2 regions of the Micromonospora sp. NBRC 101691 genome follow, and region 1 is predicted to be linked to the other one. Evidence: riboswitches for the same ligand, from Rfam matches in the RefSeq annotation. Region 1 holds a riboswitch; the other holds the start of a gene.
The links. Region 1 has a riboswitch for S-adenosylmethionine ahead of thrC (threonine synthase). Riboswitches for the same ligand answer to the same signal wherever they lie in the genome.
Positions count from the first base shown of each region.

Region 2: it holds a riboswitch for S-adenosylmethionine, as region 1 does, so the genes downstream of both, QSK20_RS24000 (aminotransferase class V-fold PLP-dependent enzyme) here and thrC (threonine synthase) in region 1, are expected to answer to the same signal.

Region 1 covers NZ_BSTB01000009.1:49,077-56,342, forward strand. Annotated here, with positions in the region: gene QSK20_RS16005 (alpha/beta fold hydrolase) at 1-479, shown strand, start outside; gene QSK20_RS16010 (ABC transporter permease) at 479-1,408, shown strand; gene QSK20_RS16015 (hypothetical protein) at 1,484-2,074, shown strand; gene QSK20_RS16020 (CBM96 family carbohydrate-binding protein) at 2,114-3,478, opposite strand; gene QSK20_RS16025 (peptidoglycan recognition protein family protein) at 3,635-4,465, shown strand; gene QSK20_RS16030 (hypothetical protein) at 4,490-5,173, opposite strand; gene QSK20_RS16035 (A24 family peptidase) at 5,275-5,994, opposite strand; SAM riboswitch class I at 6,099-6,234, shown strand; gene thrC (threonine synthase) at 6,247-7,266, shown strand, end outside.
Region 2 covers NZ_BSTB01000018.1:7,410-14,675, forward strand. Annotated here, with positions in the region: gene QSK20_RS23980 (ABC transporter substrate-binding protein) at 1-765, shown strand, start outside; gene QSK20_RS23985 (ABC transporter ATP-binding protein) at 762-1,547, shown strand; gene QSK20_RS23990 (class I SAM-dependent methyltransferase) at 1,544-2,239, shown strand; gene QSK20_RS23995 (sulfite exporter TauE/SafE family protein) at 2,720-3,670, shown strand; SAM riboswitch class IV at 3,839-3,959, shown strand; gene QSK20_RS24000 (aminotransferase class V-fold PLP-dependent enzyme) at 4,004-5,278, shown strand; gene QSK20_RS24005 (macrolide family glycosyltransferase) at 5,410-6,591, opposite strand; gene QSK20_RS24010 (DUF418 domain-containing protein) at 6,880-7,266, opposite strand, start outside.

The DNA of each region.
Region 1 (7,266 bases):
TCGGCCTGCCCGAGCTGCTGGTGCTCGACGAGCCGACCGACGGGCTGGATCCGCCGCAGATCGCCGAGATGCGCCGGGTGCTCCAGCGGTACGCCACCGACGGCCGGGCGGTGCTGGTCTCCAGCCATCTCCTCGCCGAGGTGGAGCAGACCTGCACCCACGCGGTGGTGGTCAACAAGGGACGGATCGTCGCCTCCGGTCCGGTCGAGGAGATCGTCGGCGAGTCGCCGAGCGTGCTGTTCGAGGTCAGCGACCCGGACGCCGCGCGGGAGGTGCTCGACCGGCTCGACGGCGTCCGGGTGCTGCCGGACACCGAGGGGCAGCTCGTGGTGGACACCAACGGCACCGCCCGCAGCGAGGTGGTCGCCGAACTGGTCCGGGCCGGGGTCGGGGTGGACCGGGTGGTGCCCCGACGTCGCCTGGAGGACGCCTTCCTCGCCCTGGTGGGCGAGAACTCCCGGGGAAGCGGGGACCGGTGATGGAGTCCCAGGGAAACGGGGGACCGGCGGTGCAGGCGCGGGAGAACGGGGAACCGGTGACGACGAAGACGTCCGCCACGGTGGGCGCGGCCCCCGGCTACCGTCCGTCGGCGACCCTGCCGTTCGGGGCCGAGTTCCGCCGGCAGGCGTCGCGGCGGCGTACCCAGCTCGCGCTCGGCTTCATGGTGCTGCTGCCGCTGATCATCCTGATCGCGTTCCAGTTCGACTCCGGTGACGACGACAACGGCGGCGGCGAGTTCGCCAGCCTGGTCGAGTTCGCCACCACCGGCGGGCTGAACTTCACCCTCTTCACCATCTTCGTGTCGGCGTCGTTCCTGCTGGTCGTGGTGGTGGCGCTGTTCTGCGGGGACACCGTGGCCAGCGAGGCGAGCTGGGGGAGCCTGCGCTACCTGCTGGCCATCCCGGTGCCCCGGGCCCGGCTGTTGACGGTGAAACTGCTGGTCGCGCTCACCTACTCGGCGATCGCCCTGGTCCTGCTCGCCGGCACCGCCCTGCTGGCCGGCACCCTCCGCTACGGCTGGTCGCCACTACGCAGCCTGGTCGCCGCCGAACTGGCCCCGGGCGAGGGACTGCTGCGGCTGCTCGCCGTCCTCGGCTACCTGGCGGTGGTCATGCTGGTCGTGGCCGGTCTGGCGTTCCTGCTGTCGGTGGTCACCGACGCGGCGCTCGGCGCGGTCGGCGGCGCGGTGCTGCTCTGGATCCTCTCCAGCATCCTCGACCAGATCACCGCCCTCGGCGTGCTGCGTACCTTCCTGCCCACCCACTACAGCAACGCCTGGCTGGGCCTGCTCTCCACACCGGTGCAGACCGACGACGTGGTGCGCGGCTGCGTCTCGGCGATCAGCTACGCCACCCTCTTCTGGGGGCTCGCCTTCTGGCGGTTCACGCGCAAGGACGTCACGAGCTGACCGCCGACCGGGTTGTCACCGGCCCGTAGGATCCCCGGGGCACCCACGCGAGCAGACGGACGGACGGTGACGACGGTGACGACCGGACGGACAGCCACCCGGCGGCAGGCCGGGCTGACCGCGCTCTACCTGGGGGTCTTCGCGACCCTCTGGTTCAGCGTGCCGAAGGCCGATCCGCCGCTGGACACGGTGCTGGTGGTGGCGAGCGTGGCGGCGCTGCTGACGGCGGTCGCCGGTGGCGTCGTCGTCGCCCGCGCCCGGGGCGCCGACGCGCCGCCCCGCGACCGGGCCACCGACCGGCGTTACCTGCTCGTCGTTGTCGCCGAGTTCGCCGCCGCCGGGCTGGGCGCGGCGCTGCTCGGGCTGGTCGGCTGGTCGGCGTTCATCCCGGTCCTGGTCAGCGCCGTCGTGGGACTGCACTTCCTGCCGCTGGCCCCGCTGCTGGGCGATCCGTTGCTGCGCCCGCTCGGCCTGGCGGTCTGCCTCGTCGCGCTCGTCGGCCTGGTCGCCGGCCTGGTGTCGTCCGGACTGGTGCCCCTGCTGGTCGGCACCGGCACCGGCCTGCTGCTGCTCGGTCACGCCTTCGTCGCCCTGCTCCGCCGCCCGCCGGAGAACCCCGTCGATCATGGACTTGGGGCACCGGCCGAACTTCGCGATCGTCACTGATCGGGCGCCACAACTCCATGATCGACGAGGGCTGGGCGGTCAGTGGCAGGTGCCGGTGCCGACCTCGGTGAAGGACTGCCCGGCGATGGGCATGAACCGCCAGCGGTACTGGTCGGTGAGCAGGGTCAGCTTGAGCACCCCGTGCACGCTGCCGTTACGGACCTCGCTGTTCGGGGCGACGTCCGGGAAGTCCGGCTGGAGCGACCGGCCGCCGGTGCCGACCACGAACTGCCGGATCCCCCGCGCCGGGTCGGCCGCCCCGGTCGGGCTCTGCGGGGCGAACCGCTCGTACTGGTGGTTGTGTCCGGTCAGCACGACCTCCGCCCCGGCGTCGTAGAGCGCCTGGTACAACGGCCGCATCTCGTGCCGGGCCCGCCCTCCCGAGGCGAACAGCGGGTGGTGCCAGTACGCCACGGTGCAGCGGGCCTGACTGGCGGCGAGGTCGGCGCGGAGCCACTGCTCCTGTGCGGAGCCGGCGTGGCAGCCACCGATGTGGGAACAGTTCGAATTGAGCACGACCACGTGCCACTGACCGCCGGCCAGGTCGTAGGAGTACCAGCCCTGGCCCGGCGGTCCGGCCGCCGCCCCGAAGTACCCGTAGTAGCCGGTCGCGCCCGGCGTCAGGTACTCGTGGTTGCCCACCGCAGGCCGGGTCCGTTCCTTGTGCCGGCCCCAGGTCGGTTCGTAGCAGTTGGCGAACTCCTCGGGGGTGCCCTTCTCGTAGACCACGTCGCCCAGCGGGGTGACGACCCCCGCCTCGCCGTCGAGGACGCGGGCGGTCTGCTCGTCCCGTTCGGTGGTGCAGCTCGCGATGTCCCCGGCGGCGAGCAGCACCGTGTCGTCGGTGCCGGGAACGCCGGTGTAGACGATGAGCTGGGGTCCGGTCGCGCCGGTCTCCCGGCTGTCGTAGTAGACGCCGTCCGGGCTGATGGAGTAGATCCCCAGACTGAGTACGCCGTTCCCGGTCACCGCGGCGGTGACGTCGACCTCGTAGACGCTGTTCGGGCGGACCCGACCGAAGCGGCCGAGTTCCGTCCCCGTGGCCCCCGGCCGGTCGGCGTACGTCAGGGTGCTCTCGGACCAGCCGGACGCGACCCGGTACACCTGCCCGCCGTTGGGGCTGCCGGCGTGGGAGACATCGCTGGTCCGCAACCGGAGCCAGGCGCGCAGGACGGGCGCGGTCAGGCCGCTGACCGCGAAGGCGAGGTAGGCGATGCGGTCCGGATCGCCAGCCACCGCGAGCTGCCGTTGGTCGTTGTAGTTGGTGGCCGGCGAGCCCGAGTTGACGTACGTGTCGCGGGTGGCCTGGAAGACCGAGGTCGTCACCGCCAGGGCGGGAGTCGGCACGGCGAGGGTCGCCGCCAGGACCGTGAGGACGAATGCGCAGGCACGGAGAGATTTCATGCCTCTCAATGGAGCCCGACGGGTGTCACCCGGTTGTCAAGGCCGATCTACGAAGGCTGATGTATTCGTCACGGTGCGGCTGGTTTCCTGGGGTCATCCGTAATCGGCCCGGCACGGTCGCCGGCCGACGGTCCCCCAACCGGAGACGGAGTCATCGTGAAAGTCCCCGGAGTTCCTTTCGTCCAGGGTCGCAACGCCTACGACGACCGTGACGGTCAGAAGTTCGGCATCGCGATCCACGCCACCGACAACACCGCCTCGGCCGAGGCGGAATCCGTCTACGCCACCAGACGCACCGACGGGGTCAGCTCGCACTTCTACGTCGACGCCGACTCGGTCGTCCAGTCCCTGGACACCACCGCCCGGGCCGGCCACGCCGGTTCCAGCACCGGTAACGAGAACGCCATCGCGGTGGAGATCAGCGGCCGTTCGTCCAGCAGCCGCCAGTGGTGGCTGGAGAACGTGGCCTGGGACCGGCTGGCCGAGGTGCTGGCGGTGGTCTGCCGGTACTACGACATCGCGCCCCGTCGGGCCACCGTCGCCGAGATGAAGGCCACCCCCCAGGTCCGGGCCTTCTACGGACACAACGACATGCGACTGGCCTGGGGCGGCACCACCCACACCGATCCCGGCGCCAACTTTCCCTGGGACCACCTGCTGGCCAAGGTCGAGCAGGCCCTCAACCAGAGCGAGGACGACATGACCCCAGCACAGTTCGTTGCCATCCTGAAGGACCCGAACGTGGCGGCTCTGATGCGGGCCCTGCCGTGGCAGTACAGCGGCGGCGGCATCCCGGCCGACCTCTCCACGCTGAACGTCCTCAACAAGGTCTACGAGGGCGTCCAGAACTTCCAGAGCGGCACCATCAGCGCGGAGGTGGTGCGCGGGGTGCTGGCCACGCTCACCCCGGAGGCCATCGCCGCCGCGATCCCGCCCGACCTGGCGGAGAAGGTCGCCGACGAACTCGCCCGGCGGCTGGTCGCCTGATCCGGCGCTCCCGCCCCGGCTCGTTCAGGGGGTGTACGGCACCTCGGTGTGGCTGACCGCCGGGAACCGGGTGCCGGTCAGCCGGTGCACGGCGGTACGACGGAGGTCCAGTTCGGCCATGGCCGCCCCCGGTGAACGGGTGAGCTGGACCACCGTGGCCTTCTGGTCGGCGATGCGGATCGACTGGACCGGCGTCCGGTCACCCACGTCGGTGACGGTGACGTAGCGCGGTCGGCCGTCGACGTTGCGCCAGACCGCCAGGCTCCAGAACCGCCCCGAGCCGCCGGAGTCGAGCGTGACGGTGCCGACCGCGTCGACCGCGCCGTCACCGTCCAGGTCGCCGGTCGCGCAGGGCTTCTCCAGCATCACCGTGGTGCCGTTGCCCGTCCACCGCCCGCCGCGCAGCCGCAGCGGGTTCGGGAGATCCCGGTACCGTACGCCGCTGCTGCCCAGCTCCGCGTCGCGCAGGTCGGCGCAGGTGAGGGCCCGTACCTTGCGTCGTGGTGTCCCGGTGGAGCTGGGGCTGGGGGCGATCCGGGTCGGTCCGGCGTCCTCGTCCCGGTCGGCTGGCGCGACCTTCGCGGCGGTGGTGGCGGCGGCCGGTCGGGCGTCCCGGGACCGCTTCTTCTTGCCGCTGCCGCTGCCGCCGCACGCGGCCAGTACGCAGACCATCAGCAGAGCCACCACCGGAACCACGCTCCGACGCATCGTCCGTCACCTTTCTCTCGGCAGGTGACCGGGACGGTAGTAGACGGTCGCCAGTGGCCGGACGGGACGCCGGCTCCACTCCGGACGGAAGCGGTCGGCCCTCATCCGGCGGTGACGAGCACCGCCAGCAGCGCACCGGCCAGGAGAGCCGGCCCGAAGGGCAGCTTCGTCCGCCAGCGGACGCGTCGGACGGCGAGGAGCACCAGCAGCACGGGCGCGTTCACCACCCACGGCAGCGCCACGCCGAGGAGCGCCGCGTCCCAGCCCAGCCAGCCGAGGTACCAGCCGAGCAGTGCGCCCACCTTCGCGTCACCGAACCCGAAACCGCCGCCCGGCAGCAGCACCAGCCCGGTGAACGCCGCTCCGACCGCCAGGCAGGCGAGCAGTCCGCGTACCCAGTCGTCCCACTGGCCGGTGCCGAGCGCGACGAGCCCGAGCAGCGGCGGCGTGGCGGCCAGTGCCGGCAGCACCAGCGGGTCGGGGAGCCGATGGCAGGCGACGTCGACGACGCCGAGCAGCACGCCCAGCACCGCCAGGGCGAGCAGCAGCGGCAGGACGGCCACCGCGCCGAGCGCCGCCGCGAGCAGCGCCCCGGCCAGCCCGGCGAGCGCGGCGGTGACCCACCGGGGGACGCCCAGCCGGTGTCCCCGGACGCAGCGACCGGCGAACCACCCCACGACGCCGGGGCGCAGTGGCACACCGCATCCGGAGCAGGTCTGCCGGGGCGGCTCGCCGTACGGCACCGCGAGGCGGTAGCCCACCGTGGGCAGGAGGGCGCCCGCCACTCCGCACCCGATCGCGGCCCCCACCCACCACGGCACGCCCCGCACCCTACCCGCGCCCGGGTGGGTGGAATGGCTCACAAGGTGGGAAGGGGGAGCGGACGCGGGTTGGGCTGTGCGTATGCTCGCAGGCACAACTGAATACCTCATCCAGAGGGGCTGAGGGATACGGCCCGACGACGCCCCGGCAACCACCCCGTGCGCTCAGAGCTGAGCGTCCGACGGGGCAGGTGCCAAATCCGTCCCCGCCGCAGGGTGCGACGCGGGGAAAGATGAGAGGACCCCCTCGACATGACGTCGACGATCGTCGCCCCCGGTATCGACACCACCGCCAGCCCGGCCCGCGCCCTGGTCTGTCGCGCCTGCTCGGCGCGTTACCCGCTCGCCGCCCAGCACGCCTGCTACGAGTGCTTCGGGCCGCTGGAGGTCGACTACGACACCGCCGCGCTGGCCCGGGTGACCCGGGAGCAGATCGAGGCCGGGCCGCAGAACCTGTGGCGGTACGCCGCCCTCCTCCCCGCCGGCCAGGACCCGACCACCCGGGTCACCCTCGACCCGGGGCTCACCCCGCTGGTCGCCGCCGGCAACCTCGCCGCCGAGCTGGGCATCACCGCGCCGCTCTGGATCAAGGACGACAGCGCCAACCCGACCCACTCGTTCAAGGACCGGGTGGTCTCGGTGGCGCTGACCGCCGCCAAGGCGCTCGGCTTCACCCGGTTCGCCTGCGCCTCGACCGGCAACCTGGCCAACTCCGTCGCCGCGCACGCCGCCCGGGCCGGGGTGCCCTCGGTGGTCTTCATCCCCGGTGACCTGGAACAGGGCAAGGTGGTCACCACCGCCGTCTACGGCGGCGACCTGGTCGCCATCGACGGCTCGTACGACGACGTGAACCGCCTCTGCGGCGAACTGGTCGAGACCGACGAGTTCGAGGACACCGCGTTCGTCAACGTCAACGTCCGCCCCTACTACGCGGAGGGGTCGAAGACCCTCGGGTACGAGGTGGCCGAGCAGCTCGGCTGGCGGATCCCGGCGCAGGTGGTCATCCCGATGGCCAGTGGCGAACTGCTCACCAAGGTCGACAAGGCGTTCAGTGAGCTGGTCGAGATCGGGCTGGCCGAGGCCCCGGCCGGCGGCTGGAAGGTCTTCGGCGCCCAGTCGGCCGGCTGCAACCCGATCGCCACCGCGCTGCACGCCGACACCGACACCATCACCCCGGTCAAGCCGACCGGGATCGCGAAGTCGCTGAACATCGGCGACCCGGCGGCCGGCCTCTACGCCCTGGAGGCGGTGCGGCGTACCGGTGGGTGGATG
Region 2 (7,266 bases), on a different contig from region 1:
CGGGTGACCGCCCGGGCCGGGCAGTACCCGAAGGAGTACTACGACGCCGCGACCCTCGCCGAACTGGATCGGATTCCGCTCCTGACGGACAAGACCGACACCAGCGGCCACCTGCAGATCTCCAAGGAGGTGGTGATCAGCCAGCAGCCGGACCTGGTGCTCGGCCAGGTGGACAACCTGTCCCGCGACACCCTCTCCGCGGTGGACATCCCCCTGCTGGAGGAACCCGCCCTGTGCCCCGGCAGCACGGCCGTACCGACCTTCGACGACATCTACTCCCAGATGCAGACCTACGGCAAGGTGTTCGGTCGTGAGGCCGAGGCCACCACCGCGGTCACCGCCCTGAAGGATCGGATGGCCAGCGTCCGGGCGAAGGCGGGCCAGTCGTCCGGGCGTACCGCCGCCGTGCTCTACCCGACGGTCGGCGGCGGCACCACGTACGCCTACGGAACGGCCAGCATGGCCCACCCGCAACTGGAGGCGGCCGGCTTCCGCAACGTCTTCGGCGACGTCCGGGAACGGGTCTTCGAGGTCACCGTCGAGGAACTGCTCGGCCGCAACCCGGACGTGCTGATCCTGCTCTACGGCGACGGCGACCCCGCGGCGGTCGAGCGCGGACTGACCGGCCTGCCCGGCGCGCAGAACCTCAACGCCGTCCGCAACGGCAACGTCATGACCCAACTGTTCAACTTCACCGAGCCACCCACCCCGCTGTCCATCGACGGCCTGGAGCGGATCGTGCAGCGCTTCCAGGGCGCTCCGTGATCAAGGCAACCGACGTCACCTGGCACTACGGGGCGAACGCCGTGATCGACAGGGTCAGCGTGACGGCGCAGCCGGGCCGGGTCCTCGGATTGATCGGCCCGAACGGAAGCGGCAAGACCACTCTGCTGCGCCTGCTCTACGGCGCGCTGCGCAGCAGGACCGGACAGGTCGTGGTCGACGGCGACGAACTGGCCGCCCTGGCGCCCCGGGAAGCCGCACGTCGGCTGGCCGTGGTCGTGCAGGAGACCGGGGGCGAGACGGCGCTCACCGTGGCCGAGCTGGTGCTGCTGGGCCGGGGACCGCACCTGTCGACCTTCCAGCGCACCGGCCGCGCCGACTACGAGATCGCCGCCCGCTGCCTGACCCGGGTCGGCGCCGCCCACCTCGGTCCCCGGTCGTTCGGCCAGCTCTCCGGAGGTGAGCGCCAGCGGGTGCTGATCGCCCGCGCACTCGCCCAGCAGGCCACCCACCTGCTGCTCGACGAGCCGACCAACCACCTCGACATCCGCTACCAGCACGAGATCCTCCACCTGGTCCGCACCCTGGACACCTGCTCGATCGTCGTGCTGCACGACCTCAACCTCGCCGCCCGCTACTGCGACGACCTGGTGCTGCTGGGCGGGGGCGGGGTCGTCGCCGCCGGCACCGCCGACGAGGTGCTGGATCCGGCGCTCCTCGAGCCCGTCTACGGCATCGGGATCCGGCGCCTGGAACTCGACGGTGCCATCCACCTGCTGTTCCGACCGGTCGGGGAGACCGACGACGAGGGGAGTGCCGCGTGACGGCGCAGGACCGTATCAACGCCTACTGGACCGGCCGCGCGCCGAGCTACGACGAGTACCAGCAACGCTCCGACCGCCTCGCGGTCGACCAGCAGGCCTGGTCGGAGGTTTGGAAGGGCGCTCTGCCACCCGCGCCGTCGGACGTCCTCGACGTCGGCACCGGCAGCGGACAGGTCGCCATGGTCCTGGCCGGCCTCGGTCACCGTGTCACCGGCATCGACCTCGCCGAGGGCATGCTGGACCGGGCCCGCCAGCACGCCGCCAGCATGCCGAACGGTCCTGTGATCCGGCGTGGTGACGCCGTCCACCCGGACTTCCCGCCCGGCAGCTTCGACGCGGTCACCAGCCGGTACCTGATGTGGACCCTGCGCGAGCCGGAGGTCGCCGTGGCCAACTGGGTCCGTCTGCTGCGTCCGGGCGGCACGATCGCGGTGGTCGACAGCACCTGGTTCCCCGACGGCCTGGAGAATGCCTCGGAGAACTTCACCGACCACTACGACCCGCAGGTTCAGGCCGTCCTGCCGCTGGCCACCGCGCAGTCCATCGACCAGACCGTCGCGGTCCTCGAAACGGCCGGACTGACCCAGGTGACGGTCACCCCGCTGACGTCGATCTACGAACTGGACCGGCGGTTCGGGGTCGCCCCGAACCACGAGCACCAGATGCAGTTCCTCGTCACCGGCCAGCGGTAGGGCGGCAACCACCGAGCATCAGGAGAGTCTCGCGCACCGTCCCGGAGCGGTGTGCCGGGGAGTCCGCCGCAGCCACATCCGTCGGTCCGGCCGGCGGCGTGACCGGACGTGTCGAGTGTCCGAGGGGACGGGGGTTGTCGCGGGGCCGGCAAACATCGTATTCTCCATCGAACTAGTGGGGAATGTGGGAGAACAAGGGGTCGCGTGGGTCGCCACGTCCACTCGTTCTGGCCCCGATCGGCACGCGGAGGAGCTACGCGATGCGGACGTCGACGCGTGCCGCGCGGTGCGCCGAGCACCGTGCGAGGAGCACTTCCTGCGCAGCTCGCGTCCCGAGGCGTAGCCACCTGCCCGCCCACGTCGTGACCGGCCGTGGGCACGGCGGTCGCGGGGGCGGCCGACCACACCACCCCTGACCGGTTGACTCGGCGGACAACAAGGTCCGGTCGACCTGCCACCCCTTCACGACTGGCGGTAGACATGCGAAAACTCATCCTCCTCGCCCTGGTTGGCCTGGGTGCCCAACTCGTCGACGGCAGTCTCGGCATGGCGTACGGGGTCACGTCGACGACCCTGCTGCTGGCCATCGGCACCAACCCCGCGGCGGCGTCGGCGACCGTCCACCTCGCCGAGATCGGCACCACCCTCGTCTCCGGCGCCTCCCACTGGCGGTTCGGGAACGTCGACTGGAAGGTCGTCTGGAAGATCGGTATCCCCGGCGCGGTCGGTGCGTTCGCCGGGGCTACCTTCCTGTCGAACCTGTCGACCGAGACCGCCGCGCCGTTGATGTCGATCATCCTGCTCACGCTGGGGCTCTACATCCTGATCCGGTTCACCGCGGTGGGCCTGCCCAAGGGCAACCTCGGTAAGCCGCTGCGCAAGCGTTTCCTCGCCCCGCTGGGCACGGTGGCCGGCTTCGTCGACGCCACCGGTGGCGGCGGCTGGGGGCCGGTCGGCACCCCGGCGATCCTGGCCAGCGGTCGACTGGAGCCGCGCAAGACCATCGGCTCGATCGACACCAGCGAGTTCCTCGTCGCCGTCGCGGCGAGCGTCGGATTCATCGTCGGTATCGGTTCCGAGGGCGTGAACTTCGCCTGGGTCGCCGTGCTGCTGATCGGCGGCACCATCGCCGCGCCGATCGCGGCCTGGCTGGTCCGGCACATCCCGCCGCGCGTGCTCGGCTCGGCCGTCGGCGGGGTCATCATCCTGACCAACACCCGTACCCTGCTGCGCAGCGACTGGATCGACGCGTCCGACGGGGTCCGCTACGCCTTCTACGCCGTCATCTACGCCGTCTGGGCCGCCGCCCTGGCGTACTCCGTCCGCCAGTACCGGGCCAACCGGGACGAGGAACGCCGCATCGTCGCCGAAACCGAGGCCGCTGCGGCAGCCGACGAGCCGACCGAGAAGAACGCCGCCCCGACCGTGTGATCCCCGACACCGACACGGAGAGAAAGTCGAGCAGCCCCGCCGGCAACGGCGGGGCTGCTCGCCTTTCCGGCCAATGGTTGTCGGGACGGCGGTCGCTCGTCCCGCCGGCCGGTTAAGTTCACCTCCCCGGGTTGGCCGGGCCACGTCCTGCGGCTATGCTCCGGCCCAGGTCATGAGTGCCAGCGACAAGCCCCGGCTTGCTGGCCGGCAACCCTCGTCGAGGTTCGCGGTGGGGTGCCCCGGGTGATGACCGGGCCCAGCCCGACCAGGTGCTGGGCAAGCGCGGGCCCCGTCCCCTGCCGTTCCGGGGTCCCTGGATGCCGGAGGTCTGGCATGACCACTGCCCTCGTACCCTCGCCCGTCCGTGTCGGGTCCCGTCCGGTGCCACGACCGCCGTACCAGGCGCTCCAGGTGCTCGGGGTGCCCGGTGAGATCAACCTCGACTACGCCGCCTCCGCGCCCTGCGCCCGTGCCGCCGCCGACGCGGTGGCCGAGCTGCTGCCCTGGTACGCCAGCGTGCACCGGGGCGCCGGCGCGCTCTCCCGGCGCTGCACCCTGGCGTACGAACAGGCCCGGCAGACCGTGGGTGACTTCTTCGCCGTCCGCCCCGACGATCACGTCATCTTCACCCGGAACACCACGGACGCGCTCAACCTGCTCGCCCACGCGCTTCCCGCCGACACCAAGGTCGTCACGTTCGCCGGCGAACACCACGCGAACCTGCTGCCCTGGCCGGCCGGGACCCTCCGGCTACCGGTACCCGACTCGCCGCACGCGGCGGTCCGCGCGCTCGCCGCCGCCCTGCGTGAACTGCGCCGGGGGACCGACAGCAGCACGCCGATCCTGGTCGCGGTGACCGGCGCGAGCAATGTCACGGGGGAGTGCTGGCCGGTCGCGGAGCTCACCCGGGTGGCCCACCGGCACGGCGCCCGCGTGGTGCTGGACGCCGCCCAACTGGCCCCGCACGCCCCCGTCGACCTGGCCGCGCTCGACGTGGACTACCTCGCCGCGTCCGGACACAAGCTGTACGCCCCGTTCGGCGCCGGCGTGCTCGTCGGGCGGGCGGACTGGCTGGACGCCGCACCGCCGTACCTGGCCGGCGGCGGGGCCACCCGGTACGTCGGGACGGCGACCCACGACGTGCGCTGGACGACCGGCCCCGGCCGGCACGAGGCCGGGACGCCGAACCTGCTCGGCGCGGTGGCCCTGGCGGCGGTCTGTGCCGCGCTCACCACCACGGACCGCGCCGCCCTGCACGTCCGGGAGCAGGCGCTGCTGACCCGGTTGCGCACCGGGATCGAAGCGCTGCCGCACCTCGTGGAGCTGCGGACCTTCGGCCCCACGGCCGACCGCGTCGGCATCGTGTCCTTCGTGGTCGCCGGCCGGGATTCCGCCGACGTGGCCGCCATCCTCGCCACCGAGCACCGGATCGGGCTACGCGACGGGCTGTTCTGCGCCCACCCGCTGGCCCGCCGGCTGCTCGCCGAGGCCGCCGCGCGCAGTGGCCGCCGCGACCTGCCGCCCACCGCCCTGCGGGCCAGCCTCGGTCTGGGCAGCACCGACGAGCACGTGGAGCGCCTGCTCACCGCCCTGGCCGCGCTCGGTTGACCCGTCCGGGCGGGGCGGATGAGCGGACGGCCCTTCCTCACCTGTACGGGAGGCGACGACCGTCGCCCACGGCGGAACCACGCGATGGGCCGCCCGACCGCGTTCCGATCGGGCGGCCCACCGGTGCCCGGTCAGTGCCCGGCGAGGAACGCCTCCACCGCGTCCGCCGCGTGCCGCAGCCCGCCGTTCGCGCGTACCTCGGACCGGACCTCGGTCAGCCGGCGCCGCAGATGCGGATCGTCGGCGACCGCGTCCACCGCCGCGCGTAGCGTCTCCGCGCTGACCTCCTCGGCCGGCAGCCGCCGGCCGACACCGGCGTCGACGAGCCGGTCGGCGTTGCCGAACTGGTCCACCGCCTGCGGGATCGCGACCGTGGGCACGCCGAACCAGAGCGCCTCGGTGCAGCCTCCCATGCCGGCATGGGTGACGAAGGCCGACGCGTGGGCCAGCACCGCCAGCTGCGGCACGCTGCGGTGCACCTCAACGTTGTCCGGCAGCGGGCCCAGGTCGGCCGGGTCCACCTTGTGTCCGACGGCCAGCACGACGTGCCACGGGGAGTCGGCGAAGCCGCGCAGGCAGGCCCGGTACACCGGCAACTGGTCGTTGTAGGCCGTGCCGAAGGAGACCAGCAGGACCCGCCGTCCGTCGGTGGGCGGTGTCCAGGTCGGGTCGGTGAGCCGGGCCGGGTCGAGACACGGGCCGACGAACCGCACCGAGTCCGGGACCCGGTCGGCGTTCGGCTGCATCACCCGGGGGATCAGTGACAGCACCCGGTCCGGACGGGTCAGGAAGTGTCGCGGTTCCCGCCGGATGCCGTGGTCGGCCAACCACGCGCCGAGCGTGGCGTAGTAGTCGCGGCCGGACTCCGACTCGTACAGGGCGGTGAGGATCTCCGCCATGTCCTCCTCGTAGCCGTTCCAGGCGACCATCGCTGGTGACAACTGCACCGCCGGCACGTCGTACCGGGCGGCCAGCAGTGGTCCGGCCAGCCCGCCGATGTCGTAGAGCACGAGGTCCGGCCGATCCGTGTCGTAGCGGGCGGTCAGGAGCGGGAGCACCGCGATGCCCTCGTCGAGGAACACCCGCATCGCCGCACCGGGGTCCTCCGGCCAGGCGGTGTCGCCCTGCGGCAGGATCGACGGGTGGGTGACCGGTTCCGCCCCGGTCGGCGTGACCAGGCCGGTGAGTGGTTCGCCGATCGCGTAGGTCACCCGGTGGCCCCGGTCGACCAGTTCCCGGATCAGGCCCAGGGACGGGTAGACGTGGCTCGGCGCGGTGCTGCCGACCATGGCGATATGAGCTGGTTTACGCATGTGAAGGGTCCTGTCGAGTCGGAGGGAAGATGCCATCCGGCGGCGACACGACGCGGACGCGACCTGGGCCCGCTCAACGCGCGGGCTCGACCAGATCGACCAGGGGTCGGTCGACGGGTGACCGACGCGCCGTACCGCCTCAGGCGGAGCGAAGGCGCATGTAAGCGATGATCATGTCCGGAATGCTAGCCGGCCCGTACCGGAGCGGACAAACCAGTTACCCGCCCCGGCGCGGTGGCCGACGATCCGACGGGCACGGCCCGACTCCCCGACTGCCCCGACTCAGGTCTACGGGCGGGGCCGGACCGGTCGGTAGCTGAGCCGGCGCAACAGCGTCTCGGCGGGGCCCCGCCGACCGCGTCGCCGCATGCCGTCGGCGAGCAGCACCGTGGCGAGCCAGACGCCGACCGCGACCGCCGAGGCGCCGGCGTCACCGAGCCGGCCACCGAGGGCGCCCGTGTACGGCACGAAGATCGCCACGAAGGCCACCGACTGGAGCAGGTAGCAGGTCAGGGACCGTTGTCCGCAGGCGGCGAGCGCGGTTACCACGCGTCCAGGCGCGGCGGTGCGACGGTGGGCGATCAGCCCGGTCAGCGCCGCGTACCCGAGGCCTCCGGCGATCCCCGTCACGCTGTGCAGGGCGTACGCGGGCACGGCAGCGGCGGCGGACCAGTC